DNA from 2 places in the Oceanicaulis sp. genome. Region 1 is predicted to be linked to the other one. Evidence: predicted binding sites of a transcription regulator. Region 1 holds the regulator's gene; the other holds the start of a gene.
What was found. Region 1 encodes HrcA, which represses chaperone genes, less so after heat shock. Its sites were predicted from a motif close to GTTAGCANTCNNNNNNNNNGANTGCTAAC; they were not measured.
Positions count from the first base shown of each region.

Region 2: a site for HrcA is predicted at 7,304-7,332, ahead of groES (co-chaperone GroES). Genes of this name have one in related genera too.

Region 1 covers NZ_OZ260073.1:1,492,716-1,508,558, forward strand. The annotation lists gene ACQ66J_RS07420 (NADP-dependent malic enzyme) at 1-1,280, shown strand, start outside; gene ACQ66J_RS07425 (AmpG family muropeptide MFS transporter) at 1,281-2,645, opposite strand; gene ACQ66J_RS07430 (response regulator) at 2,665-4,509, opposite strand; gene ACQ66J_RS07435 (YifB family Mg chelatase-like AAA ATPase) at 4,533-6,086, opposite strand; gene ACQ66J_RS07440 (BON domain-containing protein) at 6,288-6,896, opposite strand; gene ACQ66J_RS07445 (YraN family protein) at 6,994-7,404, opposite strand; gene ACQ66J_RS07450 (penicillin-binding protein activator) at 7,492-8,961, shown strand; gene hemW (radical SAM family heme chaperone HemW) at 8,958-10,118, opposite strand; gene rdgB (RdgB/HAM1 family non-canonical purine NTP pyrophosphatase) at 10,115-10,720, opposite strand; gene ACQ66J_RS07465 (DUF2975 domain-containing protein) at 11,159-11,710, shown strand; gene ACQ66J_RS07470 (helix-turn-helix domain-containing protein) at 11,729-11,956, shown strand; gene rph (ribonuclease PH) at 11,978-12,694, opposite strand; gene hrcA (heat-inducible transcriptional repressor HrcA) at 12,824-13,891, shown strand; gene grpE (nucleotide exchange factor GrpE) at 13,954-14,574, shown strand; gene ACQ66J_RS07490 (hypothetical protein) at 14,645-15,370, opposite strand; gene ACQ66J_RS07495 (YMGG-like glycine zipper-containing protein) at 15,524-15,843, opposite strand, start outside.
Region 2 covers NZ_OZ260073.1:643,203-659,045, forward strand. The annotation lists gene ACQ66J_RS03260 (TonB-dependent receptor) at 161-2,746, shown strand; tRNA gene ACQ66J_RS03265 (tRNA-Ile) at 3,117-3,193, opposite strand; gene ACQ66J_RS03270 (SIMPL domain-containing protein) at 3,372-4,094, shown strand; gene ACQ66J_RS03275 (TIGR01459 family HAD-type hydrolase) at 4,095-4,943, opposite strand; gene ACQ66J_RS03280 (EAL domain-containing protein) at 4,994-6,256, opposite strand; gene ACQ66J_RS03285 (OmpA family protein) at 6,453-7,106, opposite strand; gene groES (co-chaperone GroES) at 7,400-7,687, shown strand; gene groL (chaperonin GroEL) at 7,742-9,382, shown strand; gene ACQ66J_RS03300 (Lrp/AsnC family transcriptional regulator) at 9,946-10,398, opposite strand; gene ACQ66J_RS03305 (serine hydrolase domain-containing protein) at 10,498-11,562, shown strand; gene ACQ66J_RS03310 (hypothetical protein) at 11,604-11,861, opposite strand; gene ACQ66J_RS03315 (acyloxyacyl hydrolase) at 12,099-12,668, shown strand; gene ACQ66J_RS03320 (glycoside hydrolase family 3 N-terminal domain-containing protein) at 12,692-13,774, opposite strand; gene ACQ66J_RS03325 (hypothetical protein) at 13,934-14,950, shown strand; gene hisS (histidine--tRNA ligase) at 15,166-15,843, opposite strand, start outside.

The DNA of each region.
Region 1 (15,843 bases):
TGCGCGCCCGCACCATCAATGAAGAGATGAAGATCGCCGCCGCCAAGGCGCTGGCCGAGCTGGCGCGCGAAGACGTGCCCGATGAAGTCGCCGCCGCCTATCACGGCGCGCGTCCCACATTCGGCAAGGAATACATCATTCCCGCGCCGTTCGACCCGCGCCTGATCAGCCATGTGCCGCCCTATGTGGCGCAGGCGGCGATGGAGTCCGGCGTGGCGCGCAAGCCGATCTCCGATATGGAGCAATACAAGGCGGCGCTGGCGCGCCGGCTCGACCCGACGGCGGCGATCCTGCAATCCATTCAGGACGATGTGCGGTCGGGTGAGCGCAAGACCATCGTCTTCGCTGAAGGCGAAGAGCCCTCCGTCATCCGCGCCGCCTACGCCTTCCAGAACCAGGGTCTGGGCGAGGCGATCCTGATCGGTCGCGAAGAGACCGTGCACGCCAATATGCGGCTTTTAGGCGTTCAGTCCGACGCCATCCGCATCGTCAATGCGCGCCTGTCTGACAAGAACGCCGACTATGCCGATTTCCTGTTCCATCGTTTGCAGCGTCAGGGGTATTTGCGCCGCGACGTGCAGCGCCTGGTGAACAATGACCGCAACGTCTTCGCCGCCTGCATGGTCGCGCTGGGCGATGCGCACGGCATGGTCACCGGCGTGACGCGCAATTACGCCCAGGCGCTGGGCGATGTGAAGCTGGTGCTCGACACCGCCGAGAACGAGCGCGTCATGGGGATGAGCTTGGTGCTCTCACGCGGCCGGACCCTCTTTATCGCTGACACCAATGTCACCGAATTCCCAAGCCCTGAAGCGCTGGCGGACATCGCGGTGGAGACAGCGGCGGCGGCGAAGCGCTTCGGCGTCACCCCGCGCGTGGCCTTCCTGTCCTATTCGACCTTCGGCAATCCGTCGGGCGACCGGGCGGACGCGATTCAGAAAGCGGTCAGCTATCTGGATGCGCGGAGCGTGGATTTTGAATACGAGGGCGAGATGAACGCCGATGTGGCGCTCGATCCTGATCACCGCCGTCTCTATCCGTTCTCGCGCCTCACCGGCCCGGCGAACGTGCTGGTCATGCCCGCCATCCACTCCGCCTCCATCGCCACCAAGCTGATGCGCGCCGCGGGCGGCGCCACCGTGCTGGGACCGATGCTGGTGGGGCTTGAAAAGCCGGTGCAGATCGCCCGTCTCGGCGCCAGCGTGAACGACATTCTGACGCTGGCGGCGCTGGCGGCGCACGATCTTTCAGATGAGCGAGCGGAGAAGGCGGCGGAGTGATTACTCCGCCTTTTCGCCCTCTGAAGCGTTTTCGGTGGTCCGGCGTTCGGCGAATTTGAACTGACCCTTCGCCGCCGTCGGCCCCCATCCCAGCACCAGCGCCAGAAGCACGGCGGCCGGCAGGGTCCAGCCTGCGGTCAGGATGAAGAACCACACCCAGCCCACAGAATCGGCCAGAACGCCAGAGAAGCCAGCCATGAATTTGGGCAAGAGGGCGTAAAACGAGCTGAGCATGGCGTACTGGGTCGCCGCGTTCTCGGGGTCCACAAGGCTCGACAGATAGGCGATGAACACGGTCGTCACAAAGCCGCCGGCCAGATTATCGCCCACCACTGCAAGCGTCAGCTTGCCCAGATCGTCCGGCCCCGCCGTAGCCGCTAGCCAGGCATAGGCGCCATTGGTGATCAAGGTGATCACAAGCCCGATCACCAGCGCCCGCATCATGCCAAAGCGCATGCTGGCGATTCCGCCCAGAAACAACCCTGTCATGGTCGCGATCAGGCCGGGTCCGCCCTGAATGCCGCCCACCGCGTCGCGCGCGAAGCCCAGATCGGAATAGAGCGGGGCGGCCATCACGCCCATGGTGAAGTCACTGATGCGGTAGAGGGTGATCAGCAAAAGGACCGGCAGCAGCCACCAGCCGAGACGCCCCAGGAATTGCTTGAACGGGTCGACCACCGCCTTGACGATTTTCTGGGGCAGGGAGCCGGTCAGGGCGTGCTTATAGGTTCCTGTGGCGGGCTCCTTCATCAAGAAGACCAGGCCTGCAGACAGCGCCATCGCCGCGGCCATCGCCAGGAAGGACCAGTCCCAGTCCGCCCATTCGGAAATCGCGAGCCCAAGCCCAGAGGTCATGTAGGCGACGCGGTAGCCCAGCGAATAGGCGGCGGCCATATTGGCCTGCATGTCATTGGGGGCGCTTTCAATACGCCAGGCGTCGATGGCCACATCCAGCGTGGCGCTGGAATAGGCGAGCAGAAATGCCGCGATCGCCACGGGCGCGAGCCCTTGGGTCGGGTCGGTCTGGGAGATAATGACCAGCGCGATGACCGTGCCGGAAATGGCGGTGACGATCCAGGAGCGGCGTGGGCCCAGCAATTTGGCGAGAAACGGGATCTGGACCCGGTCAATGATCGGAGCCCAGAGAAATTTCAGCGTGTAGGACAGGGTCACCCAGTAGAAAAAGCCGATGGTGGAGCGCTCGATCCCGGCGTCGCGCAGCCAGTAAGACAGCTTCTGGAACACCATGTAGAGGGGCAGGCCCGAGGCGAAGCCCAGCACGATCATCGAAAGCATGACCGGGGTGAAATACACCCGCACGGTCTGCGCCCAGCTGTGCGCTGGCGGGTTTGTTTCCACGGTCATGATCGTCCCTCGTCTGGTCCTAGGCGAAACTGGCCCGGTTTTGCGGGGCGCACAAGCCGGTGAGGATCTCGATCAGGGCTTGGGGCTGCAAGGGCTTGGTCAGAAACGCGTCCATGCCGGCGGTCAGGCAGGCTTCGCGGTCGTCTTCGGTGGCGTTTGCGGTCAGGGCGATCAAGGGCAGCGCCGCGACGGGGCTTGTCAGGCTACGAATGGCGGCGGCTGCCTCCAGACCGCCCATTTCGGGCATGCGCATATCTAATAGCGCAGCGTCAAACTGGCCGCCTGCAACCGCTTCCAATGCTGCGCGGCCCGTATCGACCACCGCCACGTCTGCGCCGAGCCGGGTCAGCACGGTGCGCGCAATCATGGCGTTCACCGGATCGTCCTCGGCCACAAGAATATTGAGACCTTCCAGCGCGCGGTCGGGCAGCTTGGGGGCGACGGGCTCTTCAGGCTCGATCTCAAGGCCCTGGGCGTAGGCGGCCAGCGAGCTGAGCCGGACCGGCGAGACCAGCCAGCCATCAATGCCGGGCGGGCCGTCCTTATGGGTGAACCGGTCTTTCGTACGCGGTTCAGCCAGCACCAGAATGCGAAGATGGGGCGCCTGCGTCTTGAGAGCGGGGGCCTGGTCGGCCCAGTCTGCGTCCAGGATCAAGGTGGCGGCGTCATCCGTTCGGGGCACCAGATCGGAAATGGCGTAAGTCGAGGCGGTTTCCCGAGTGTCTCCGCCCAGGGCCTGCGCCTTGAGGGTCAGCGCTTCACGGCGAATACTGGATGCGGAGGCGATGATGATGGTGCGACCGGCCAATGGGCGCTCGCTGGGCGGCGGCGCCAGGGCGGGGGCGGGAAAGCGCGTCCAGAACACCGCGCCCTGACCGGGTTCTGAGCTGACGCCCACATCCCCGTCCATGGCTTCGGTCAGGCGCTTGACCATGGCCAGGCCCAGCCCGGCGCCCGGCGTGGCGTTATGCTCCGCAGCGCCGCGTTCGAAATGTTTGAAAAGGCTTGATTGTTCGCTTTTGGCGATGCCGGGGCCCGTATCCTTGAAGGCGAGACTCAGCTCGCCCTCATGATAGCTCGCCTGCACCAGCACGCCGCCGGTTTCGGTGAACTTCACGGCGTTGCCGCCCAGATTGAACAGGATTTGCCGCAATCGGGCGGGATCGGCGCGAATTTCCGCCGGGACGTCTGCGCTGATGGCGTGGGCCAGGGCCAGACCTTTTTCCGCTGCGCGGGTGGCCAGGATTTCGCACGCATCTTCGATCAGGCTGCGCAAATCAACCGGCTCAGCCCTCAAGGTCAGGCGTCCGGCCTCCAGCCGTGACAGGTCCAGAATATCGTCGATCAGGTTCAGCGCATGCTGGGCGCTCGAGCGCACGGCTTCCAGATAGGCGGCTTGGTCAGGATGCAGGCCACTGTCTTTAAGCAGCGCCGCGGCCCCGAGCGCGCCTGATAACGGCGTGCGCAATTCATGGGTGACCGAGGCGAAAAAGACCGATTTACCCGCTGCCGCTTCGCTGGCTTCAGCACGCTCGCGGCGCTCGTCGCTGACATCGCGTCCGATGGCGACCGTCCCGCCCGTGTCCAGCGTGGTTTCCGACCACTCAATCCAGGCGGCGCCGGCGCGGGTGCGCATGGCGGCGTCATAGCGGCGGGCCTGACCGGGCGTGCTGGGGGCGGGAGCGACGGCGAACCAGCGCCCGATCCAGTCAGAGCGCGCGCCGCCAAATGCCTTGAGGAATGCGGCGTTGACCTCGGTCACGCGCCCTGATGAATCCCGTGCAAGCACCAGCTCCGCCATCGCGTCCAGAAGACTGCGCTGGGGATGGGGGTTTTCGGCGGCAGTGTCCCATTCACGCTCCATGAACCCTGTTTACGCGCCGCGCGTTAACGAAGCGTCGAAAGCGAGGGGGCGCTTTTCAGTGCGTTGGGAGTGGAGATCGCCTGCCCCTGCGTGGCGGCGCGCCGGGCGCTCAGCGCCTCGGCCACATGGATGCGGCGCACCTGTTCGCACTGATCAAGGTCGGCGAGGGTGCGCGCCACGCGCAGGACGCGGTGATAGCCGCGCGCGGTCAGCCCCATCGCCTCGCACGCCCGCAGCAGCAGCGCCCGCCCGGGTTCGTCCGGACTGGCGAATTGATCAAAGGCCTCCCCGCTCAAATGCGCGTTCAGCGCGCCCCGCTCGTTCTGGATGGCGCGGGCGGCGGCGACGCGCGCCGCAGCGTCCGCCGTGCCTTCAGGCGCAGGGGGCAAAGCCAGATCCGCCGGGGTGACGGGCGGTATGTCGATTTGCAGGTCGATCCGGTCCATCATCGGACCGGAGACGCGCGCCTGATAACTCTGGGCGCATTTGGGGCCGCGCGCGCAGGCCTGCCCGTTCTCGCCGGCCCAGCCGCAGCGGCACGGATTCATCGCCGCGATCAGTTGAAACCGGGCGGGATAGGTGATGCGGGCATTGGCGCGCGCGACCGCGATTTCTCCGGTTTCAAGCGGCTGGCGTAAACTGTCGAGCACCTGGGGATGAAATTCGGGCAATTCATCCAGAAACAGAACCCCGTGATGCGCGAGAGACGCCTCCCCGGGGCGGATGCGCGTGCCGCCGCCCACCATGGCCGCCATGGAGGCGGAATGGTGGGGGGCGCGAAACGGGCGATTGCGCGACAGGCGCCCCCGTTCCAGCAGACCCGCCACCGATTGCACCATCGACACTTCCAGCAATTCTGACGAGGTGAGGGGCGGCAACAGGCCCGGCGCGCGGGAGGCCAGCATGGATTTGCCGGCGCCGGGCGGTCCGACCATGAGGAGGTTGTGTCCGCCGGCGGCGGCGACTTCGAGCGCGCGCTTGGCGGTTTCCTGTCCGCGAACATCGCGCAAATCCCGGCACGGATCCGCTTCGATGAGATCGCCGGGCGCGGGCCGGGACAGCACCTGTCCGCCCTTGAAATGATTGACCAGCTGGATGAGTGAAGCCGGCGCCAGAATGGGCAGTTCGCCGCCCGCCCAGGCGGCTTCCGGCCCGCAGCTTTCCGGACAGATGAAGCCCAGATCCTTTTCCTGCGCCAGCATGGCGGCGGGCAGGGCGCCGGGCGAGGGCGACAATCCGCCATCAAGCCCTAGCTCGCCCATCACTAGATGCTCGGCGAGCATATCCACCGGCAAGACGCCCATGGCGGCCATCAGGCCCAGCGCGATGGGCAGATCGTAATGGGCGCCCTCCTTGGGGCGGTCGGCGGGCGCGAGATTGACGATCAGGCGCTTGGAGGGCAGTGACAGACCAACGGCGGCGAACGCGGCGCGGACACGTTCACGGCTTTCCGCGACCGCCTTGTCCGCCAGTCCCACAATCATGAAGTTCGGCATGCCGCCAGCGATCTGGACCTGAACATCCACCAGTCGCGCCTGTGCGCCGTCGAAAGCGGCGGAGTATGTGCGGATGCCCATGGCGCCCTCATTCAATGAACTTGATCAATCAAACAACACGGTTAACGCGAGTTATCCACATTGGCCGGAACAGAGTTGTTCAAAACAAGAACATTAATAGAATAAGTGACGTGACACGGTCAACCTGTCGGGGAAATTTTCTCTATAAAACGCGTTTTAGGCTATTCCCGCAACCCAAAAGTTAAGAGGTCTTAAGGCGGGTTAAGCGTCCGGTTCGCCAGCTAAATCACACGCTTGAGCTTGTTGCGCTCCACGTGCGGGCAAGTCCGGCGCCACATCAGGGGCCCGGGTCAGGACCACCACGCGTTCAACGCCTTCCACCAGGGCGGCGTGAGCGGCGGCGCGTTCGCTTTCCTGCGAGCTGCGCGCGAAGCCGAGCAGATAGACGACGCCGGAATGAGTCTCGATATTGAAATTGAGGCTGCGGATGGCGCTATCGGAGGCCAGTCGCGAGCGTACTTGCTGGGTGATCCAGCTGTCGCGTGTGGCGTTTGCGATGCCGCGACGCCCGCCCAGTTCGATCTGGTTGGAGACCGAGCGAACACTCTGCACGGACCAGGCGAGGCACTCGGCGTAAATCCGGTCTTCCGCACGCGGGGCGTGACCGGTGAGGAGTGCAACGCCTTCAGTGATCTCAACATCCACGCCATTAAGCGCATAGCCCTCGGCGCGCAGCATGGCTGATTTGAGCGAGACCGAAGCGTTGAAGTCATCGACCTGTCGCCCCACGGAGCGTCCGGGCTGAAGGGCGGCGCAGCTCGTCAGAGCCACAGTCGCAAGAACAAGAAGGACAATTCGGATCGAGGTCATGGGATTTGTCTTTCTGTGTGACACGCAGATGGTCAATTTAGGCGTGACGGGTGAGCATTGGGTTAACCAGGCGTTACCACCATCGCTGCCGCACAGGTCAGATCAGCCCGGCCAGATCGTCGGTCTCGATCATGAAGGCGCCTTTTATATGACGCGGCCAGCCCTGTTCGGGCCAGGCGATGACGTCAAAACGGGGCTGCAATGCAGCCAGCGCGCCATGTCGGCTGCGCCACAGACTGGCGGCGCGTAACAATCGACGTTTCTGATAGGGGGTGACCGCGATCAGCGCCGCGTCGAGACTGGCGCGATGCTTGACCTCGATAAAGGCCAGAACCTGTCCGCGCCGCGCCACCAGATCAAGCTCTCCCGCCGCGGTTCGGGCCCGTTGATCGAGAATTCGCCAACCTCTGAGCTGCAGCCAGAGCGCGCTCAGCGTTTCGCTGCGCCGTCCGCGGCGTTCGGCGTTCCGCCGGGCCTGTGTCATCAGCGCGTCACCCGCTGCGCGCATGCTTGCCCCTGACGCAGCCCGCGGTTAGCTTCAGCGCGGACAAGGGCGGCGTCGCAATGCGCCGGTCGGGGGGAAGAGGTGGCCGTCATGGTTGAAAACTGTACACCTGCAGCGGGCAAGACGCGAGTCGGCGCCGCGCTTGGGGCGCTTGGTGCTGCCCTTGTGCTCAGCGCTTGTACGGCCTCCGCGCCCAGTGCTCCGATCCAGACCGTGCCAGATCGCCCCGTGGTCGGTGCGCCGCCTGCGCCCGCAACGCTGCCGGTCGAACTGGCGGATCGTGGATACACGCCCGCCTTTCTGGAAGGTGAGCCTGATCTTGTGCGGGTGGCGCTTCTTTTGCCGTTCAGCGCGTCATCGTCTGCGGCCAGAAGCGAAGCGGCGCAATTGCTGCGCGCTGCAGAGCTGGCGGTGTTTGAACGCGGCGGACCCAATCTCGTTTTGTTGCCCAAGGATACGGCCGGTGACCCTGCAACGGCTCGCACCGCCGCTCAATCCGCCATTTCAGACGGCGCCGATCTGATCATCGGTCCCTTGTTCCAAGACGCCGTCGCTGAAGCCGGTCGCGCCGCCCGTGACGCAGGCGTGCCGATGCTCAGCCTGTCGTCTTCCAGCGCTGTGGCGGGTGATGGCGTCTATCAGCTGAGTTTCCCACCCGATGAAGAAGTGCGCCGGGTGACGGAATATGTGGGCGCGCTGGGCGCGACCCGTTTCGCGTTCATCGGCCCGGCCTCGGCTTATGGCCAGGTGACCCAGGCCGCTTACGCGGAAACCATTGAAGACTTGCTGGGTGACTTCCCGCTGCCTGAAACGGTGATGCTGGAAGAGCCGGTTTCTGACGAGGAAGACGCCGAAACCGTGATGGTCGAACGCACCTTCGACACCGGTCTGGTGGCCAGCCAGTTTTATGATGGCGGCGTATCGGCGATGACCGAAGCGGCGGCGCGTCTGGCGACAGTGGGTGTTGAAGAGCTCGATCCGGCGCAGGCGGCGGTGATGAGCGGGGCCAATTGGGCGCCGTCTCCGGGATCCGCCTTCCAGGTGGTGTTGCTGCCTGAAGGCGGTGATCAGCTACGCATGCTGGCGCCGGTGCTTTTGTATCAGGATATCGACCCGCTTCTGGTGAAGTTTGTCGGCACCGGCCAATGGCTCGACGACTCCTTGGCGCGGGAACCGGCGCTGGCGCATGGCTATTTCGCTGGCCCTGACCCAGAGGCCCGCACCCGCTTTGAACAGGTGTTTGAAGAGTATTATGGCGCCACGCCGTCTCGCCTTGCGGGGCTGGGCTATGACGCCGCATCGCTGGCGGCCTTGCTGGCTGAGGGCGGTTATGGCGCAGATCGTCTGACAGGCGCCGATGGATTTGTCGGCGTGGACGGATTGTTCCGATTCCGCGCTGACGGCACGATCGAGCGTGGCCTCGCCGTGTATACAGTCCGCGGCGGCGGGTTCCGGGTGCTCGATCCTGCGCCGGAACGTTTCGGCCCGGCTGAGATGTCTGATGATGACATGTCCGGCGCGGACATGATGGACAAGCCGGTCTCCGAACCGGCTTTCTAGGCGTCGAAATCCGGGATCAGCGCTTCGGCCGCATGGTCGGCGAACGCGCGTCCATACTCTGTCAGGACGAGCCTTGACCCGATGTGTGTGATCAGCGTCTGGGCGGTCATGCGCTCAAGCCCGCCTGGGTCAGGTCCCAGCCCGGTGCGCGCGAACAGGCGATCAAGGTCCAGTCCCTCCTCGGTGAGCCGGATGCCCATCAGCAAGCGTTCCGTCAGCTCCGCTTCGGCGTTCAGCTGCTCGCGTTCATGAGCGTCTCCTGCGGCGACGCCTTTGATATAGGCGTCCGGGCGTCGCTGGGCCGCCGCGCCTTCCCGTCCGCCGCTATCGAACCCGCCCGTGCGTGAGTGTGCGCCCGGCCCGATGCCGATCCAGTCTTCGCCTTCCCAATAGAGCCGGTTGTGCACCGACTGATCGCGCCGGCTTCGGGCGTGGTTGGAAATCTCATAGGACGGCAGGCCCGCCTCCGCGCAGACAGATTGCGTCAGCGCATACATGTCCGCCGCCGCGTCGTCCGTAGGCGGGGCGAGCGCGCCGCGCTTGAGTTTGCGCTCGAACGCCGTGCCGGGCTCGATGGTCAGCTGATACAGCGACATATGGCCGGTCCCGAAGCCAAGCGCGGTCTCCAGCTCGATGCGCCAGTCGTCTGGGGTCTGGTGCTCGCGGGCATAAATGAGATCAAGCGACACCCGTTTGAAAAGGTTCTGCGCGCTCTCTAGCGCCTGTAGCCCTGTACGCGCGTCATGATCGCGACCGAGACGTGTGAGGCTGGCGTCATCGAGCGCCTGCACCCCCAGCGACATGCGCTCGACCCCGGCCGAGGCGATGCCGGCGAAACGTTCATGCTCCATCGGATTGGCTTCCAGCCCGATCTCACAGCCCGGCTCCAGCCCAAACAGAGCATCAGCATGCTCAAGAATGGCGGCGATGGCCGCGGGCTCCATCAAAGAGGGCGTGCCGCCGCCAAAATGCACGCTGTGGATCGTGCGCGGCCCAAGCCTCTCACGCCAGTGCGTCAGATCGTCGAGCATGGCGGCCAGCAGCGCTTCGGGCTGCGCGTGGGCGGCCTTGTAGACGTTGAAGTCGCAATACGGGCAGATGCGCGCGCAATAGGGCCAGTGCACGTAAAGCCCCAGGCGTGCAGGAGCGGGACTCATGCGCCGAACACATCCTCGACCAGAAGGCGGAAGGCATGGGCGCGATGGCTCATGGCGTGTTTGATCGCCGGATCCATCTCCGCGAAAGTCAGCTCATGACCGACAGGAATGAAAATCGGGTCATAGCCAAACCCCTTGTCGCCGCGTGGCGGGAAGGTGAGATGGCCGCGCACCTCGCCTTCATAGACGCGGGTCTCGCCATCCGGGTGCGCCAGCGCCAGGGCGCAGACAAAGCGGGCGCTGTAATCCGTCGCCTTGCGGGCTTCCAGCTCTGTGCGGACCTTGTCCATCGCGGCGCTGAAATCGCGCGGCTCGCCGGCCCAGCGAGCGGAATAAATGCCTGGCGCGCCGTCGAGCGCCGTGACTTCAAGTCCGGAATCATCGGCCAGAGACACCAGTCCGCAGGCCTCGGCGCCGGCCTTCGCTTTCAGAAGCGCATTGCCTGTGAAAGTTTTTTCAGTCTCTTCAGGCTCGGGCAAACCCAGCGAATCCGCCCCTTCCGCAGCCAGTCCATAAGGCGCGATCAGCTCAGCTATCTCTTTGATTTTTCCTTTGTTATGGCTGGCGATCGCCCATTTGGGAGCCGTCGAGAAAAGGGTCATGGAGGGGTGTCCTTTCATCCGTACATATCGCCTTTCGAAAAATTCATATCGATTTTCGATATTTTTTTGTTGCGAAGCGATAGGGCGTGGGCTACATAGATATTCGTGGCGAGGGGGAAACACCCCGGACCACACCGAAGACCCCCGGCGATAAAGGATCGGAACGGCTTCGGAAACTGGTTGGTCGAACAAGAGACTTAGGAGAGTATGAGATGGTCAGGTCCAAAAACAATGCCGGTCACAGTGCAATCGCAATGGTGATCAATCTGGCTCTGGTGGCGGGCGTTTTCGCCGGTATGGCCGCTGCGGTCAGCTCGCTGGTCGGTTAATGAATGTCCGGATCGAAGGCCGGGTGAGACGAGACACGCCGTTCCTCCCCTCGCGGAAGATGTCTCGCCGCCCGGTCGACGATCCAGCCAACAAGCCCTTGGGGGATGTATGAAGACGCTGGGTCAGGGATCGCTGGCTTCATTGCTGAAGATCCTCCTCGACATCGTCTATTATCTGCTTTGGGCGGTATTGGGGCTGGCCAGTCTCATTATCGTTCTCATCGTGTTTGGCGGGATTTCCCGCCTTTTGGGCTTTGGCTCTGAACTGCCGCTCAGCATCCGCCAGTTTCTGGCCATGGATGTGGTGCTCGCCCTGCCGCTCGCCATCGCCGCGCTGGCGGCGGTCACCTTCGTGGTGGACCGGTTGCGCCGGATCATGGCGACCTTGATCGCCGGCGATCCGTTCGTTCAGGAAAACTCCAATCATTTGCGCGCGATCGCCATCGGCATCGCCGTCTATCAGCTTTTGCATTACGGCGCGCATGGCGTGCTGTCGCTGATGATCACCCTGTTGGGCCGCCCCGTTGAAGGCGGCGCCCGCGTCGTTCCCGAATTCAGCCTGAATCTGGGCGCCTGGTTTGCTGTGCTCGCCATGCTTGTGTTGGCGGAAATTTTCCGCGAAGGCACTCGCATGCGTGAAGAACAGAAACTGACAATTTAGGGAGCGCGGATCACACACATGCCCATTCGCGTCACCCTGGACCGTATGCTTCTGGACCGCCGCATGTCGCTGACCGAGCTCTGCGACCGCGTCGGCATCACCATGGCCAATCTGTCGATCCTGAAAACCGGCAAGGCCAAGGCTGTGCGCTTCTCTACTTTAGAAGCCTTGTGCCGCGAGCTCGATTGCCAACCCGCTGATCTTCTTGTGTTTGAGGACGAAGAGGAAGAGGCGGACAGCGCTTAGCCATCCGCCTGACTCCCGATTTTACTGACCGAGCGCTTTGAGCTGGGCCGCGCACAGATCGGTCACGCCCCGGCGCGCCAGGGCGAAGATCTGATCAAACTGGCTTTGGGTCATCGGGGTGTCTTCGGCAGTGGCCTGCACCTCGATCACGCCGCCAGTGGATGTGAGCACGAAATTGGCGTCGGTTTCCGCCACCCGGTCTTCTTCATATTCAAGATCGAGCACGCAGTCGCCGTTCACGACGCCCGCCGAGACCGCGGCGATCTGAGCGATGACCGGATCTGTTTTCAGAACGCCTTCTTCCATCAGGTAAGCGACGGCCGCTTTCAGAGCGAGCCAGGCGCCAGTGATCGCCGCGGTGCGGGTGCCGCCATCAGCCTGCAGCACATCGCAATCAACCACGATCTGACGTTCGCCCAGCGCTTTGAGATCGACCGCCGCGCGCAAGGATCGGCCGATCAGGCGCTGGATTTCCTGAGTGCGGCCAGACGGTTTGCCCGATTGCACTTCCCGGCGATTTCGCTGATGTGTGGCGCGGGGCAGCATGGCGTATTCGCCTGTCACCCAGCCCTTGCCCTGACCGCGCAGCCAGGGCGGCACGTTTTCTTCCACGGACGCTGTGCACAAGACTTTGGTGTTGCCGAAACTGATCAAGCAGGAGCCTTCGGCGTAAGGCGACCAGCCCATTTCAAAACTGAGCGGGCGCAGGGCGTCGGGTTGGCGGCCTTCAGGGCGCATGGGTCATCTCCGAATGTTCGTGTGTCTGTGGCTCTCGTGTTAACCGAGCGAACGCGATGGCGCAAAGCGCTTTGCGCGCAATCTTGGTGATTGCGCCGGACGGGGAGCGACACTAACTCTGAAAGCGTGATGACCCATCCACCGTCTTCTCCCTCCGGCCTGATGGCGCTTGATGAGCGCTCGCGCTCGATCTTTCGCGATCTGGTGGAGACCTATCTGGATACCGGCGAGCCGGTGGGCTCGCGCACCCTGTCCAAGACGTCCGGGCTCAATCTGTCGCCGGCCTCGATCCGCAATACGCTCGCGGATCTGACATCGGCGGGCTTGCTGGCCTCGCCGCATGTGTCCGCTGGCCGCATGCCGACGCATGCCGGCTTGCGCCTGTTTGTGGACGGCTTGCTGCAGGTGGGGGATCTGGAGGCGGATGACCGCACCGCGATCGACACCCGCGTGTCTGCGGTGGGTCGCCGTCCTGAAGATGTTCTGTCAGAAGTTTCGAACCTTCTATCGGGCCTGGCGGGCGGCGCAGGTCTGGTGGCGAGCCCGGCCCAGGACGCGCCCTTGCGCCATGTGGAGTTCGTGAACCTGTCGCCCACAGAAGTGCTCGCGGTTCTGGTGACCGAAGACGGCAATGTCGAAAACCGGCTGATGCGTCCGCCGCCCGGCCTGCCGCCCGCGGCGTTGATCGAAGCGGGCAATTATTTGTCCGCCCGGCTTCGGGGCCGCACCCTGGCCGAAGCGCTCAGCGCCATTCGCGAAGAGATTTCCGCCAAACAGGCCCAGCTGGACGGCGCAGCGTCCGCGCTGGTGGAGGCCGGTCTCGCCGACTGGGCGGGACCCGAGCAACGTACCTTGATCGTGCGCGGCCAGTCGCGGCTGCTGGAAAGCGTCGAGGCGGCGGAAGATCTGGAACGCATCCGGCTGCTGTTTGATGATATCGAGCGGCAGGAAGGCCTGTTGTCGCTGCTGGACGAAGCGCGGCAGGCGCAGGGCGTGCGTCTGTTTATTGGATCCGAGAACCCGTTGTTTTCGCTGTCGGGATCGTCGGTGATCGTCGCGCCCTACAGAAATCGAGAGAACCAGATCATCGGCGCGATCGGGGTGATCGGCCCCACGCGTTTGAACTATGCCCGGGTCATCCCCATTGTTGATTACACCGCCCAAATGGTCGGCCGGCTTCTGGCCGGGCCGCGATAATCGCCCGCCTTGGTGAACCTTTGGGTTGACGATCGCCCCTCTAGCCTTGAATGACCGCACGTATGAGCACCGAAAACCAGACCCCCGAAACCGAAGACGCTGAACTGAACGCTGAAGCTGACGCTGCGCTCGCCGCCAAGGCCGAAGCGGAAGACACCGCGTCTGAAGAGCCCGATCCGGCTGAGGAAATTTTCAACCTCAAGGACCAGCTGCTGCGCGCGCTGGCGGAGATGGAAAACACCAAGAAGCGCGCCGAGCGCGAGGTGAAGGACACGCGCGCTTACGCCGTGACCGGTTTCGCCCGCGACATGCTGGACGTGGCCGACAATCTGTCGCGCGCTTTGCAGTCGATCAGCGAGGAATCCAAGTCCGAAGCGGGCGAAGCGCTGAAAACCCTGCTGGAAGGCGTGGAGATGACCGAGCGTCGTCTTCTGTCGTCCCTGGAGCGCCATGGCGTCAAAAAGGTCGAGCCATCCCCCGGCGATGCGCTCGACCCCAATATGCACCAGGCCGCCGCCCAGATCCCGGCGGATCAGCCCAAGGGCGCGATCGCCCATGTGATGCAGCCCGGCTACAAGATCGGTGATCGCACGCTGCGCGCCGCCATGGTGGTGGTCAGCGCCGGCCCCGCCAACCCGCCTGAAGGCGGGGAGGCCGAAGGCGGCGTCGACGTCAGCGCTTGATCGCGGCGTTTGAAACGCAATCAAAAAAGGCGGCTCAGCGAGCCGCCTTTTTTCATGCCCTCAGGAGACGTTAGCGTGTCGCCTCATCTCGGAGAGTCTGGACGTTTTGCTCGGCTGCTTCAGCCGCGTCACGCCCGCGATCCTCGGCGGTGTTGACGGATTCCGTGACCACTTCAGACACCGCGTCGAGGCCATAGGCCAGGCCGCAGCGCGCATGATAATCTTGGATATGGCCTGAAATCAGCGTCAACGCGCCCTCTCCATCGCTGGCGAGGATGCGCTGGCTGAGTTCCGTGCGCATTTCGGTCCGGCGTGAGCGCACGGCGCTTTGCAGCGTGCGCGTCGACTGGCTCTCCAGAATGGTTTCTTCGAGCGTGCTTTGCGCGCCGGTGAAGAAGGTGGAGATGCCCGCCAGCAAGTTGGCGCTGCGTTGCGGCGCGGACAGGCCGGCCGCCGTTGAGGTGCCCAGCGCCACCAGGCTGAGCGAGGCGCGTGTGGTGTTGGCGGTGGTGGTGATGGAGGCGAAATACTCGTCACACTGCCGGTCGGATTCCGCAATCAGCAGCATGGCCGTGGCGCGGTCCAGACGGTCGTTTCGCGGCGCGCTGGCGCGGGCAGCCAGAACAGCCGACGCCTCCAGCGGTTCGTCGCCGGTATGGTTGATCTGCAGGCTGCGTGCGGTTTCAGCAGAGAGCGCCAAGGGTCGCCATTGCGGCATCCCGTCAACCGCGTCGCTGAACGAGCTGCAGCCTGTGAGACAGGCCGCCGCGGCGAGACTGAAAAGAATTCGGATCATGAACGCCCCCAGAGCTGATTGATCGCTTCACCATATCAACCGATGAGGGAAAGTTAATAGAAATATTACCCTATTTTGGGCGTGTTTGCCCTTGCCTGGCGACAAAAAGGGCGGCGCAACGCGCCGCCCTGTTGCAGTGTGCTGTGTGAAAGCCTAGCGGCGCGGGGCGCGGGTCCGCGGCTCGCCGTTTTGCCAGAACGTGTCGCCGGTGCGGTAATCGGTATAGTAGGACCGGCCCGAATACTGGTCGTAGATCAGCTCTGAATGATTGGGATTGTTGGCGTTATAGCCGCAGCCGCCCGGACGGGTGCAACCATAGACCGCGCCCGCTGCAGCGCCGACGCCCGCGCCGATCAGCGCGCCGGTTTCAGCGTTGCCCGAGCCCACATTATTGCCGATGATCGCACCTGCGACCGCCCCGACGCCGGCGCCCACACCCGCGCCGCGAACGCCCTGGTTGGTCGCACAAGCGG
Region 2 (15,843 bases), 850 kb from region 1:
GACCTTATCCGCGCTTTGTGACAATTCCTACTTTGGGGCCGTGCTTGCGGCGGTTCAGTTTCATAAAACTATGAATAGCCTCTTGATTAAGCTGGCGCTAACTGACTTGCGAACCGTCACCCGTAGCCGGGTGTCTGCGTTGATGCATTGGGGGGTCATCATGTATCGTTTCACTGTCAGCGCCGCTGCGCTCATCGCCGGGCTGAGCGTGTCGCCAGCCATCGCTCAGACGAACGCTGGCGGTCAGCAACCGGTCGAAGTTGAGTCCATCGTTATCCGCGGTGAGAAGGTCGAACGCGACCTTCAAGAGACTGTGACGTCGGTCGGCGTGGTCACCGGCGAGCAGCTGGAGCTCGACGGGATTGCCAGCCTAGGCGACGCGTTTGACTACATTGCGAACGTGAACCGGAACAATTCGGAGGGCGGGTTTTCGATCCGGGGGATCCCTTTTGACAACCTGCTCGGCGCCGGGTCCGCTCCCCTGGCGCAGGTCTATGTGGACGGCGTGACGCTGGGCGATCAAACCACGCGCTTTAACGCCGATACGATCTGGGATGTGGCTCAGGTCGAGGTGCTGCGCGGCGCTCAGTCAACGGTGCAGGGCCGGAACGCGCTGGCAGGCGCGATCATCATCAACACCGCTGATCCCACCTATGAGTTTGAAGGCCGGGCGCGCGCGCAATACCTGACCACCGATGATGAGGACATGACCTATATCCTTTCGGCCGCGTATGGCGGACCGATCGTGGAGGATAGGCTGGCTTTCCGGGTCGCGGTGGAGCGCCGGGAAAGCGACGGGTTCGTCGACAACGCCACGACCGGTGAGGACGGGGCGGACTACAATGATCAATGGCAAGCCCGTCTCAAGCTGCTGCTTGAACCATCGGACCGGTTCTCAACCCTGTTCACGGTGAATTACAGCCAGGCGCGGGTCGCTGATGCGCTGTCTGATCGTCGCTTGGTCGGACCGAACGGGTATGTAGACCTGAACACGGTTGTGGCTGGAAATGAGGACTTGCGCCTGAGCTATGTCAACGCGCCGGACTTCAACGAAAACACCAATCTGTCATTCGCCCTGCGCAATACCTGGGACATCAGTGACGCGCTTAGATTGACCTCGTTGACCACCTATTCCGATGCGGAGAACGACGAGCGGCTGGATACCGACGGGACGAATGTCGATCCCGCCCTCTACCCTCAGGATCCGTTCACGATCAACAATCCGTTCAACATTCCCACCATCCCGAGCGGAGAAATCGTGTTCGCGCCGGAAGGCGCCCAGCTGGAAGAGCAAACGATCTTCACGCAGGAATTCACGCTATCCTATGACACTGGCGGCAGGTTCCGCGGGCTTGCCGGCGCATACTATGTCGAGAGCGATGAGGAAGAATACAACTTTACCCCCGGCATCCAGCCCGGAATCCTGTCTGTGGTGGAAGGGGCGGCGCGCCCGGGCATCGAGGCGACCCTGATTGCAGAGCTCACGCCGCTGCGCGGCGTTCCAGCCCCGGGCAATCCGGTCGCAGGCATCCCCGCAGGTCCGGCTGGCGATCCTTTCTTTGACGCCTTCATCGCCGGCGCAACGGATCTGACGACCGCCGCGGTGCTGGCCAACTACACCGATCTCGGCGCTTTCCTCGCGATGACCAGCGAGCCTTTGAGCATTGAGAACTACGCGTTCTATGCACGCGGCGAATACGACGTCACAGAGAAGCTCACCGTCGGGTTCGGGCTGCGCTATGACCATGAGGAGCAGGTCGAGGGCCTGATCCTTTCCGGCGACCCGCTGGGCCTTCCAAACCCGGCTACGCCGAGTGTACCGGCCGGTTTCATTCCCGCGCTTATTCCTGTTGTTCAGGGCACGATCGCCGCGGTGAACGCTAATTTTGACGCCTCCCTCCTTGAAGCAAACACCTCCGCAAGCCAGGACTTCTCCGCTTGGCTGCCGTCCGGGTTTGTCAGCTTTGACATCGATGAAGACCGCACGATCATCGCGTCGGTGCGGCGCGGCTATCGGGCCGGCGGGTCGGACCTCAACATCCCGCGCCAGTTCGTGTCGCAGTTCGATCCTGAATACACCACCAATTACGAGCTGGCCCTGCGCTCGTTCTGGATGGACCGGCGACTGCGGGTGAATGCGAACGCGTTCTATACCGACTGGACCGACCAGCAGGTTGTGGTGTCCTTGTCGACCCTGCAGCAAGACGAGGTGGGCTTTAATGTCGGGTCCTCAAATCTGATGGGATTTGAGATCGACGCGTCGTTCCAGATCGACAGCAACTGGTCGCTGGACGCCTCGGTCGGCCATGTGAAGACCGAGTTTGAGGACTTTGATACAGCGCTGGCTGAAACGATTATCGCCGCTCAAAGCCTCACCGTTCCAACGAATCTGGAGCAAACGCTGGCCGCTTTTGAAAGCAATGCGTTCAGCTTCGCTCCGGAATGGACCGGTTCCGCCCGCCTGGCCTATGAAGGCGATACGGGATGGTACGGCGTGCTCGGCGTCACTTATGAAGGCGAAAGCTTCGTCAACAACTCAAATTCCGGTTCGGCGACCTTCCTGCAAAACGACGCGCGGACGCTGGTCAATTTCACCGTCGGCCGCCGCGTGCTCGATGACCGCGCCACGATCAGCTTCATGGCGCGCAATCTGTTTGATGAAATCTATGTGGCGTCAGGCGGTAATGAACGCGTCCGGATGGGCGCCCCGCGTCAAATCGGCGTACGCCTCGCCGCCGATTTCTAGCATCCGTGTTCCCCACGCCGGGCCGGGCGCAAGCACCCGGCCCGGCGTCGGATGCGTTAGAAGACACTGCATGGCCGCGGCGCAATCACACAATAGCGCCCCCGCCCGTCTAAAGTGAGATTGTCATTTCCGCCTTTGGAAAGCGCAGCGCTGGAGACGGCGCTCTTCTGGGTGTGCCCGTTCGGCCGAGCCCTTCTTCGCTGAGCGTGGCAGGGCCCCATGCCGCATGATTCACATTGACGGATAAAATGGTGGGCCCGGAGGCGACCCACATCGAACCCGCAGGGTTCGCAAGCGCGATTGCGCGTCGGCCGGTCAGGCCGCCCCATCGGAGGCGTTTGCGAAGCAAATTGCCGTGAGAGCGAGACAATGGTGGGCCCGGAGGGACTCGAACCCCCAACCAAGCGGTTATGAGCCGCCGGCTCTAACCAATTGAGCTACAGGCCCGCTGAGCAAGACAGCGTCCTGACTTGATAACGCGGGCTGCGATTTTGGCAAAGTCGTCTTGGCGGCGAGATGCAGCTGAACAGGCGTTCAGGGAACGGCCATCAAAGAGTCGCGTTTCCGACATGAGACAGGCCTCAAAGCCCGTATACTGGACGCACAACACACTGGGAGAGCTCTTATGATCCGCACCGTTTTTCTCGCCGCCGCCCTTATGACCACCACCGCCCTGCCCGCCAACGCCGTGGCGCAAACAGCGCCCGCGCAAGAGCAGACCGCGCAGCTGAACCTGTCAGCCAGCGGCGAAGTCCGCATCACGCCCGACCAGGCGCAAGTCTCCGCCGGCGTCGTCACCGAGGCGCGCACCGCGGCGGAGGCGCTGCGGGCGAACAGTCAGCGCATGTCGCGCGTCTTCAGTGCGCTGGAGGACGCCGGCGTCCAAGCGCGCGACATCCAGACCAGCCAGCTCAATGTCAGCCCGGTCTACTCCCAGCCGTCCAGCCGCGACGGCGGGACGCGTGAGATCACCGGATACAGCGCGCGCAACACGGTCACCGCTTTGGTGCGCGGCATGGACAGCGTCGGCCCGGCGATTGACGCCTTGTTTGAGGCCGGCGCCAACTCGCTCAATGGCGTGACGTTTTCCAGCTCTGAAGCGGACGCCGCAGAAACCGAAGCGCGTCGCCGCGCCGTCGCCGAGCTTTACGAAACCCGCGACCTCTATGCCGAAGTGGGCGGGTTCACGATTGAGCGCCTGTTGAACTTCTCTGAGAGCGGCGGCTATGCGCCCCAGCCTGTGATGTTCTCGCGCGCCATGATGATGGAAGACAGCGCCACGCCGGTCTCGGGCGGCGAGTTGGTCGTCTCGATCACCGTGAACGGAAGCTGGGAAATCGAAGGCTGATCACCAGACGAGCTTCGGCGCACAATAGCGTGCAACGAGGCCGTCCTCCGCAAGGAGGGCGGCCGCTTTGTCAGCGTCAAACCCAGTCTCAAAAGCCTGCCCGAGAATGCCGTCGACGATGAAGAGCGCATCCACGCCTTCCGACTGGGCGCCTTGAATATCGGTGTGCGGTCCGTCGCCGATAGCCAGCACCCGCGCCTTGTCCAGACGCTCCCCGCGCAAGCGATCGATCTCGCGATAAGCCAGATCGTAAATCGGCGGATGGGGCTTGCCCGCCATGACCGCCGTCCCGCCCATATCTTGGTATTTTTGCGCCAGCGCGCCCGCGCAATAGCGCAAGCCCTCGCCGAACTGCACGACGATATCGGGATTGGCGCAGATCAGGTCGAGCCGGCGCAGCTTGGCTTCGGTCAGAAGACCCGTGTAGTCGTCCGGGGTCTCATTTTCCCAGTCAAACAGGCCTGTGCAGGAAATAAAGGCGGCGTCTTCGAGCTTGGCGAACTCCAGCTCCGTCCCCTCATACAGCGCGTCATCCCAATCGGGGCCGAGCTTGAAGGCGGGACCTGGCGCCCGGCTTTCCAGCAAGGCATGGGTCGCCTCGCCCGAGCTGACCGCGCTGTCCCACACATCCTCACCCGATCCCATCTGCTTGAGAAAAGTCTCAAGCGACGATGCGCGACGCGGCGAGTTGGAGACCAGCACCACCGTGCCGCCCTGAGCGCGATAGCGGCGCAAGGCGTCTAGCGCTTCAGGCAAAAGGTCTGAGCCATCGCGGATGACGCCCCAGACGTCACACAGGATTGCGTCGTAATCGGCGGCGAGTTCGGAGAGGCGCGGAAAATCGGTCATGGCGCGGAGCTAGGCTGCTGAGGCGCGCGCGTCAACGATGAAAGCACACCCTAGCCCGCAGCGCGGCGCAGCTTGTTATCCGCTTCATTGAGCACTTCATCACGCACCGGGCGCGGCGCGCCGAACAGATGCCCCTGAGCGTAAGCGACATCAAGATCGAGCACTTCAACCACAGTGCTCTCCACTTCGATCTTTTCCGCCACCAGATCGACGCCATAGCGCGCAAACAGACCCGCCACGTCTTCAGGGCGCAAAGCGCCCGGCTCACGGCCGGCAATGGGCTCTGCGCCATGGGCGGCGGCGATCAGGCGGTCGCCGGCCACCTTGATGAAGCGCACGCCCGCGCGCTGCAGCTCGGCCAGGTCAATATTGAGGTCATTGACCTGATCGATGGAGAAGCGGAAGCCGAAATCGGCCAGCCGCGCCATATTGCGCGCGGCGGTGGCGGAGCGGTTTTCAAACTGGGCGCGCGGCAATTCAAAGATCAGCGCGCCAGCGAGATCGGAATTGCGACGCAGGAAATCGAGGAAGGCCGGGAAGAAGTCTTCATCGGCCAGCGAACGAATGGAGACATTGCAAAACACGCCCACCCGGCGATCCGATTTGGTCAGGCGGCGCACGATCTGCACGCAGCGCAGCAGCAACAGATTGTCCACATCGGTGATCAGGCCCGCTTCCTCTGCGGCGGCGAGGAACTCGCCCGGCCCCAGAACCTGACCGTTTTCGTCGCGAATGCGCGTATAGCCTTCGTAGAAATAGGTCCGGCGCTGCGGCAGGCCGACCACGGGCTGCAAATACAGATCAACGCGATTGTCATCGAGCGCGCGGCGCACCAGGTCCACCGCATCCGGCGTCTGGGCGGCGACGGGCGCGGCGCGGCCGCCGCCTTCCAGTCGCGCCAGGATTTCAGCGACCAGACGCTCATCGGCGTTTTGCGGATCACCCGCAGCCTGGATCGGCTGGCTCAGTTCCAGCGCGGATTCCTGTGTGGCCGGAGCGCTGGCTTCCGCTGTCCTGGGTTTTGTGGCGACCGCGGTCTCCGCCAGCGCCTCAATCCGGTCCTGAGCGCTGCTCAGCTCATCGAGCATGGACATGTTGGCGGCTTTGAGCAGATGGATCTCGTCTTCAAAGAGCTTGCGTTCTTCAGCGCGCGCGACAGAAGCATGCACCTGGCCGCCGATCAGGAACACCAGCGCGCCCATCATCCAGGCGAGCTCGGCCGACATCAGCCCGAAGCGATCAAACGCCAGAGCCGCGACGATGGCGACCATCGCATAGGTTAGGATCACCAATATGTCGCTTGCGCGCGGCATTCTCGCTCCTGAATGTCGCGGCTTGGTCCAGACCAGACCAAGTCCAACGAATCACACTCATTTTGGCGATCATAAAGTGCGTTAACCGGACTTGTCAGAACGTTAACGCTGTGAGCCGTGGACAAATGGAAAAAACAAAGGCGCGCCCGCACATGCGGACGCGCCTTGTCGTTAATCGCGGTCTCCCGCCTCGAAATTACGAGGTATGCGGGGCGATCTTGATTTCCACGCGGCGGTTCGCGGCGCGGCCTGCATCGCTGTCGTTGGAAGCGATCGGCTGGCTCTCGCCCATGCCCGCCACATACAGACGGTCACGCATGACGCCGCGCGCGATCAGTTCCGACGCCACAGAGCTGGCGCGACGCTCGGACAGAGCCTGATTGTAGCCGGCGTCGCCGACACTGTCGGCATGACCGATCACGTCCACATACGTGGCCGGATAGGTCATCAGCACGTCAGCCACATCATTGAGCACAGGACCGAAACGGCCGCTGATCTGAGCGGAGTTGGTGGCGAAGGTCACATCACCCGGCATCACCAGATACAGGTCATTGCCCACACGGCGAACGGTCACGCCGGAATCGCGCAGACGCTCGCGGAAGGCGCGTTCCTGGCGGTCCATGTAATTGCCGATACCACCGCCCGCGAGAGCCCCCACGCCCGCGCCGATCAGCGCATTGCGGCGGTCATCGCCGCCCGCCAGCGTGCCCAGCAGCGCGCCGGCCGCAGCGCCAGCCAGAATGCCCGTGCCGGTGCGGTTCTGCGTAACATTGCCGTACTGGTCAGTGGTGGTGCAGGCGGCCGCAAGGCCCAGCGCCATAACGGCGGCGATCATTGAACGAAACATCATACTCTCTCCCGTAAACGTCCCCTGAAAACGCAGAACTACCCTAGAAGTTCCCCGTCTAGATAGCCCCATCCTAGCCTATGTGCGCGACGTGTGCATGAACGCAGGCTGAACCGGCCGGAGATCGCGCTGAAATGCGCGGTCAAAAATGTCGTTCGGCGCTCTTGACGGGGTCATGCGCGCCTCTTACTTCCGCCTCTGTTAGCAACCGCCCTCTGAGAGTGCTAACGCCCTCGAGGCGGCGAGAGCTAAACCAGATCTTCAGTGAGCTGACGCTCAAAAACGGAGTACCGGCAATGAAATTTCGTCCTCTGCAGGACCGCGTCGTCGTCAAACGCGTCGAGGAAGAATCCAAGACCGCTGGCGGCATCATCATCCCCGACACCGCCAAGGAAAAGCCGCAAGAAGCTGAAGTCGTGGCTGTGGGCCCCGGCGCCCGTGACGACAAGGGCGCGCTGATCGCCATGGACGTCAAGGTCGGCGACCGCGTGCTGTTCGGCAAATGGTCCGGCACCGAGATCACTCTGGAAGGTCAGGATCTGCTGATCATGAAAGAGTCCGACATTCTGGGCGTGGTCGGCTAATCGCCGCCGCAACGCTTTTTCGAACCACACACTCAAGATTGATAGGGACGAACAATGGCTGCCAAAGACGTTAAGTTCGGCGCTTCCGCCCGCGAAAAAATGCTCAAAGGCGTGGATACCCTCGCCGACGCCGTGAAAGTCACCCTCGGCCCGAAAGGCCGCAATGTGGTGATCGAAAAATCCTTCGGCGCTCCGCGCACCACCAAGGACGGCGTGTCCGTGGCGAAGGAAATCGAACTGGAAGACAAGTTCGAGAACATGGGCGCCCAGATGGTCCGCGAAGTCGCTTCGCGCACCAATGACGAAGCGGGCGACGGCACCACCACCGCAACCGTTCTGGCGCAATCGATCGTGCGTGAAGGCATGAAATCGGTCGCCGCCGGCATGAACCCGATGGACCTCAAGCGCGGCATCGACAAAGCCGTCACGCTGGTCATCGAGCACCTCAAATCCTCCGCCACCCCGATCAAGGGCAATTCTGAAGTCGCTCAGGTCGGCACCATCTCCGCGAACGGCGAAAAAGAAATTGGCGATATGATCGCCAACGCCATGGAGAAAGTCGGCAATGAGGGCGTGATCACCGTCGAGGAAGCCAAGTCTCTGGCGACCGAACTCGATGTCGTGGAAGGCATGCAGTTCGACCGCGGCTATCTGTCGCCGTACTTCATCACCGACTCCGAGAAGATGATCGCGGATCTCGAAGACCCGTACATCCTGCTGTTCGAGAAGAAACTCTCTTCTCTGCAGGCCATGCTGCCGGTTCTGGAAGCTGTGGTTCAGTCCAACCGTCCGCTGCTGATCATCGCAGAAGACGTTGAAGGCGAAGCGCTGGCGACCCTGGTGGTCAACAAGCTGCGCGGCGGCCTGAAAATCGCAGCCGTCAAGGCGCCGGGCTTCGGCGATCGCCGTAAAGCCATGCTCGAGGACATCGCCGTTCTCACCGGTGGTCAGGTCGTCTCTGAAGATCTGGGCATCAAGCTCGAGAACGTCACCCTCGACATGCTGGGCACCGCCAAGAAGGTCAACATCACCAAAGACGACACCACCATCGTGGACGGCGCCGGTGAGAAAGAGGCCATCGAAGGCCGCGTGAACCAGATCCGCCGTCAGGTTGAAGACAGCTCGTCTGATTACGACAAAGAGAAGCTGCAAGAGCGTCTGGCGAAACTGGCCGGCGGCGTTGCAGTGATCAAGGTCGGCGGCGCTTCGGAAATCGAAGTGAAAGAGCGCAAGGACCGCGTGGACGACGCGCTGAACGCCACCCGCGCTGCGGTGGAAGAAGGCATCGTTCCGGGCGGCGGCATTGCGCTGCTGAAAGCCTCCAAGGCGCTGGATGGCGTGACCGGCGACAATGAAGACCAGAACCAGGGCATCGCCATCGTGGCGCGCGCCCTGCAGTCTCCGATCCGTCAGATCGTCGAAAACGCGGGCAGCGAAGGCTCCATCGTTGTCGGCAAGGTGCTGGAAAACAATGACGCCAACTTCGGCTACAACGCCCAGACCGGCGTGTACGAAGACCTGGTGAAGTCCGGCGTCATCGATCCGGTGAAAGTGTCCCGCATCGCGCTGCAAGACGCAGCCTCTGTGGCGTCCCTGCTGATCACCACCGAAGCGGCGATCGCTGAAAAGCCCAAAAAAGAAGGCGCAGCTCCGGCCGCGCCCGACATGGGCGGCATGGGCGGCATGGGCTTCTAAGTCCAGCCATTCCAAGGCTACGAACGGAAAGGGCGGCTCGATTGAGCCGCCCTTTTTGTTCCAAAACTGCATCGCGCCTATGCAATCTCGCAGTGTCGTTTCCGGAAAGGCGCGTCTAGCTGATGAGTTTGTGTCGCCGAGCCGAGACACGCTTCATACTGCGCCAGCACGCACTCATAATACGCGAGCCGATCTGAACTCAGATAAGCGCAATAAGCGCGGGCTTGCATAAGACAGTCTGAACTCGCGCCACTTTGAGCTTCTGACTGGGCAGTCAAAGATACACACAAGGCGGCTGCTGAAGCCAAGGCGGTGAAAAACGTATGTCTCATTGATGATCTCCCTTTGACAGTGTCGCTACATCCACAATCCAAGGGCATCATAATACCCTTATAGGGAGAATTATAAGCCAATATTCCCCAAGCTGGTCAGATCATCTCTGGTCGCCATTCAGAAATTTACATCCGTTTCGACGACCGCCACACAGATCGGCGAATAAATACTGACGCGTCAATGAAGCTAAATTATCAATATATCTAGAGAGTTGCCTGTACCCTGCCCTGTCAGACCGGCACTTCGGTGGTGAATTTGACGGTGCTGAGCACCACCGAGGTTTCATAGCGCCGCACAATCGGGTCCTGCAGCAAGCTGGCTTCGGCCCAGCGCTCATAAGACGCCAAGGAAGGCGCATGGACATGAAGCAGGAAGTCCACCTCGCCGGCTATTGAATAGATCTGCGTGACATTTGGATCCGCCAGCATGGCCGAGCGAAAACGTTCATATATGTCCGGTGCGTCATCATGAAAGGTCACCGACACGATCAGCGTCTGCCCGAGCCGGGCTCGGTCCAGCAGCGCCGCATCCGTCGTGATGACGCCCTCGCGCCGCAATCGCTCAAGCCGACGCCTGACAGCGGTTTCAGACAGGTTCACCTGCTGTGCAACGGCATGATTGGATAGCCGGTTGTCACGCTGCACGATCCGCAAGATTGCTCGATCTGTCTCATCCAGGATCATTTGCGACCTCCGCGCCGAATTTCGGCGTTTAGAGTGCTGAAATCGGCGAGATCGGGCAAGCACGCTCTGCTAGCGTGTTTCAAATAAAAGAGGTTCGTCATGACACGCCTGCTCCCCATCGCCATTCTCTTTCTGTTGCTCGTTCCTGTAGAGGCGCTCGGCGCCCTGCCCGACACCCTCACGATCGAAACCGAGATCGACGCCATCCTTGAAGAGGGTGACATTGCCGGCGCTGTGGTTCTGGCTCAGGACCCTGAAGGTCGCAGGATCATCACGCGCGGCGTGGCGAACCGCCAGACGGGCGCCCCGATCCCCGAAGGCGCGCAACTCAGGATCGCCAGCATCGGTAAGATCCACACAGCCGCCATCATTCACAGCCTGATCGCAGAGGGAGCCCTGAGCCTGGACGACCGACTGGCTGACCTCGTGGCGCCCCATTGGCTGGACGGGATCGCCAACGCGCAGATCGCCAGTGTGCGACAGCTGCTCACCCACACCAGCGGCATTCCCGATTATTATGACGATGTCTGGTTTCAGACCGTCAACACGGTCCAGGGCAACACCCCGCAGCGGACGCTGGGCTATATCCATGGCCGTCCCGCCGAGTTCCCGCCCGGCGAGGGGTATGGGTATTCAAACTCGAACTACCAGTATCTGGCCCTGATCGCCGAAGCCGTGACCGGGCAGGATTTTGACGCCCTGATGCAGGCGCGCATCATCGCCCCGCTGAACCTTGAAGCGACGAGCTATAATCAGGCGCTGGGTGGCGCCGACCTCATTCATGGCTATGGCGCGCCCGGCGAGCCAGAGCGAGACGTCTACGACCTGATTGAAAACCATGGTCCTGATGGCGGCGTCTTCACCAGCGCCAGCGATCTGGCGAATACGCTCTCCGCCCTGTTCTCGCCTGAGGGCGAACTGTCAGAGCTGGGCCGGTTGATGCTGAGCGAAGAGATTGATCGCGGCGACGGTCGCAGCCGGGCTCTGGGCCCGATGCGCATTCGAGACCCGCGCGGACTGGATGTCGTCATGCATGGCGGCTCGATCGCCGGATACGCCAGCCTGGCGTTGTACGAGCTCAACACCGGCATGATTATCATCGTGCATTTGAGCGCAGACCGCCCGGACCTGGCCGGACAACTGGTGCGCCGCCTGTTGCAATAGGCCTGGAGGGCGCAGTGGCATGCGCCCTCCAGACTTCGGAATCAGGGCAATTCGCAGCCTTCGCGCAGCGCTTTGGTCGCGTCAAAGCTCGGCGCTGATTGATATTCAATGCAGATTTGCGTGAGCTGTTCCACACAATAGGCCCAGCTGGCGCTGCCGCGCGGCACGAACAGGGCGCAATCCTCTTCGGCTTGCTGCTGGCATTGCACGGGGTCGCCGGCCATCGCAGAGCCGGTCGTCAAGAGCGACAGGCCCAACAGCGCCGATGACGCCAGTGCAGTAACACTCATCTTGTTCATGAAAGCCTCCTCCATATGAGCGCAATCTTGCGCAGCAAGAACACTACCTCAGGAGGGAATTCAGAGCCACAAATTCCTCCTAGGAGAGAATTTTGGCTTAACAAAGCGTTTATTTCGTATGTCTGAGCGGCGCGAAACCAACAGCTCGCGGACAATCGGCTCACAGCTTCGTCAACGCACTGGTCAAGATTTCAGCTGGGCGCTATTCCAAAACACTCAGAGTTAAAGGAATGCATCATGCTTCGTTTCGCCGCCGCGCTCGCCGCTGTGTCTCTCACCGGCGCCGCCAGCGCGCAGAGTTCCGGTTTCGGTCTCGAGGAAGTGCGCCTGGGCGTTGCGGCGCATGACCTGACAGACCACAGCGAAGACGGCCCGCAAATCGTCGGTGATCTGATGTTCTCGAGCCCGGATTTTCTGGAGCGCATCTGGTCGCCCCGCCCCTTCCTGTCCGCAAACATCAGCACCCAGGGCTACACCAATCTGGTCACGGCGGGGCTCGCCTGGGAGTATGGCGTCACCGATCGGCTGAGCCTCGAGGCCTCGTTCGGGCTGAGCTATAATGACGGCGTGCTGGAAGTTTACCCCGACCGCGACGGCCCCGTGGAGGCCCAGCGCATCAAGGACACCCGCGCCCTTCTGGGCTCTGACTGGCTGTTCCGCACCGGCTTCGCCGCCGATTACGCGCTCAATGAGCAATGGTCGCTCGGCGTGTTTTATGAACACCATTCCCACGGACAGATTCTCGCCAGCGGCCGCAATCAGGGTCTGGACGAGCTGGGCCTGCGGATGAGCTATCGCTTCCGATAACAGACGACGCAGTGCGGGCGGAGTTAGCCCAGCCCCACTTGCGCCTTCAAAGCAGCGATCCGGGCGTTGGCGTCGATCAGACGGTCCAGGCTGAGCCGCCCGTACTCGATCGCCTGTCCGACCCAGTCCACGGCGCGCCGAGGCAGATCAGGATCGGCGTCCGCCGAGTTGGAAATCAGCAGCAGGTCATTGCCCGCCGCCAGCGAGTCCACGATCGCCTGTTCGCGCGTATACTGGTTTCGGATCGCGCCCATATCGAGATCATCGGTGATCACAGCGCCGCGATAGCCCATCTGCTCGCGCAAAAGTCCTTGAAGGACGGGCGCTGACAGCGTCACCGGGCGTCCTGAGGGGTCCAGACGGCGATTGATCAGATGCCCGCCCATGATCAGATGGGCCTTGTCTTGCTCAATGAGGCGCTCAAACGGCGCGGCTTCCACCTCGCCCCACGTGTCTGAAATGTCGACGAACCCGTCATGGCTGTCGCCCTGGCTGCGCCCATGACCGGGGAAATGCTTGATGGCGCACGCAACGCCCTCCGCCTCCATAGCGTCGATGAAGGCGCCGCAATAGGCTGCGACCGTGTCCGGATCATCGCCAAAGGCGCGCGCCCAGCGGTCAATCACCTCATTGCCGTCATGGCGCAGGTCCGCGACCGGGGCAAGGTTCATGGAAAACCCGTTTTGCGCCAGCTCACGCGCCGCCTGGGCGAAGACCGGACGGGCCGCGTCGAGCCCCATCTCCGCCAGCGCCTCGGCGGTGGGAATGTCGGTAAAGCCCATCTCGTCGGTCAGGCGCTGCACAAAGCCGCCTTCCTGATCGATGGCGAGCCAGGCGTTCGGCGCTGCAGACTGGAAGCGGTCTGAAAGCCCCAGCACGCCGTCGCGGCTGCGTGCATTATGGCGCAGGAACAGAGCGCCGCCGACGCGGCCGGCGGCGAGGTCGTCTTCAAGCCGCGACGCGCCCTCCGCCTGCGCATGATCGCCGAGAAACCCCAGGATCAGGCAATTGCCGACCAGCGTATCCAGAGACGCCGTGGTTGCGAATGCAGGCGCCGTGCAAAGCGCCGCCATGCCGGCCATAAGCCCGCGTCGTGAAATCATCATGGCTGTCCCTCATCCCTTGGTCAGATTGCTAGAGCGCCGTCGGCCATCTGTCCAGACGAAGGCAAGGACTGTGAATACGAGAATGACGAAAACTTAAGCCTGCGGACGTGCCGCTGTAAGGCGCGCTCACCCACAGTTCCGGGAAAGGGAGGACATTTGATGAAACACTGGATCGCCACGGTCGCCGCCGTCGCCGCCGCACCGCTGCTGGTCGCCTGCGCCTCGGCGGGCGCCGCACAAACACGTTATGCAGACGCCGATGAGCGCACTGCTCATGTGCTGGTCGTCAATGGGCAGCGCATTGTCATTCGCGACGGCGCCCACGCTGTGCGCGTGATTGAAACCGCGCTCGATGGTGACGACGACACCTCAATCAGCCTTGATCTCGATATCGATGTCGACCGCTGGGACGAAGATGACATAGAAGCCTTCACAGAGGAGATGGAGGCGTTGTCTGAGACCCTCGTCGAGCATTTCTCCGAAGGCTCCGACTTTCACATCCAGCTTGATCGTCTCAATTTTGACGAAGACGAACTGCAGGCGCGGATCGAAGTGATCGTCGAGGACGCCGAACGCCGGGCGATGCGCGCGGAACGACATGCCGAACGGGCTGCAGAGCGCGCAGATCGTGACGCCGAGCGTATGATCCGCCGTGCCGAACACCGGGCGGAACGCGCCGCCCGTCGCGCTGAAGAACGCGCGCATCAGGCCGAGCGCCACGCTCTGTCCATTTCCATTGACGCCGACTCCATCGCTCAGGCGGGTCTCGCCGCCGCCGAGCACGGCCTTGAAGCCGGGCTGCGCGCGATTGACCGCACGCTGGAGCGCGGCTGGAAGACCGAGGACGGCGTCCGGGTTCCCCTGACAGCGGAGGATCGGCGAGAACTACGTGACGCCCGCGAAGAGCTTGAAGAAAGCTTGAGCGAGATGCGAGACGAGCGCGCGGAATGGCGCGAGACTCGCTCTCACACTTCATCACGTCATGAGCACACCTATGAAGACCGCCAGGTGCGCATCATCGAGCGTGACGGCGAAACCCGAGTCTGGGTCAACGGTCGCGAGCTTGTCGGGGCCGAGAAAGAGACCTGGCTGGACGCCTGGCGTTCTTCTGAACAGGCGCATGGACTTGAAGGCGGGCCGGACATCCCTGCGCCGCCGTCGCCGCCGCGCCGGTAATCGCTTCAATCCATCGACAGAAAAAAAGCCCGGCGTCGAAAGACGCCGGGCTTAAAGATTCTGGTTGGTCGATTAAGAGACGTCTCCTCCCCAGAGACACCACTTAAGAGACAAGACGGTCAGGCCCTGTCTGTTTAAACGTTGGCCTAACCGTCATAGGACCGTCAAGCCCCTAGAGTCAGGCGATGTTTCGCTCTGCTGCATTTTCGACACATTTAGCCGCCCGTCAGGCGCGCCTTTATGGCGCTCACGATCTGATCGCGCGACACGGTGAATTGAGCAGGCTGATCCTCTCGCCAGGCCTTGTTATCGGTGATCTCGGCGGCCAGGCGCGCGCCCAGTTTGAGATCCTTGATCTGGGCCTCGCCTGCCTCCCGTTCGTCAGAGCCGATGATCACTGCGAAATCTGCATCCCGGCGATCGGCGTATTTGAGCTGTTTGCCCATATTGCCGCCGCCAATGAAGGCTTCCGCCCGCAAGCCCGCGCCCCGAAGATCAGCCGCCAAGGCGAAATAGTCCGCCATCCGGTCTTTCTCCGCCGCCACAATGATCACCAGCGGATCAGCCTTGGCCGCGTCCAGGCGTTTGAGCGCAGACAGGGCCGCCGCAAAGCGGCTGACGCCAAACGAAAACCCCGTCGCGGGGACGGCTTGGCCGGTGAAACGGCTGACCAGATCGTCATAGCGTCCGCCGCCGCCCACAGAGCCGAAACGGATCGGCGAGCCATCGTCATAATGCGCCTCAGCCAGCAGCTCGGCTTCAAACACCGGGCCGGTGTAATAGCCCAAGCCCCGCACGACCGAAGTATCGAGCGTCCAGTTCTCGGACTTGCCCAGAGCGTCGAGCACGGACGTGATCGTTTCAAGGTCGGCGACCGCCAGCTTTCCGGCGTC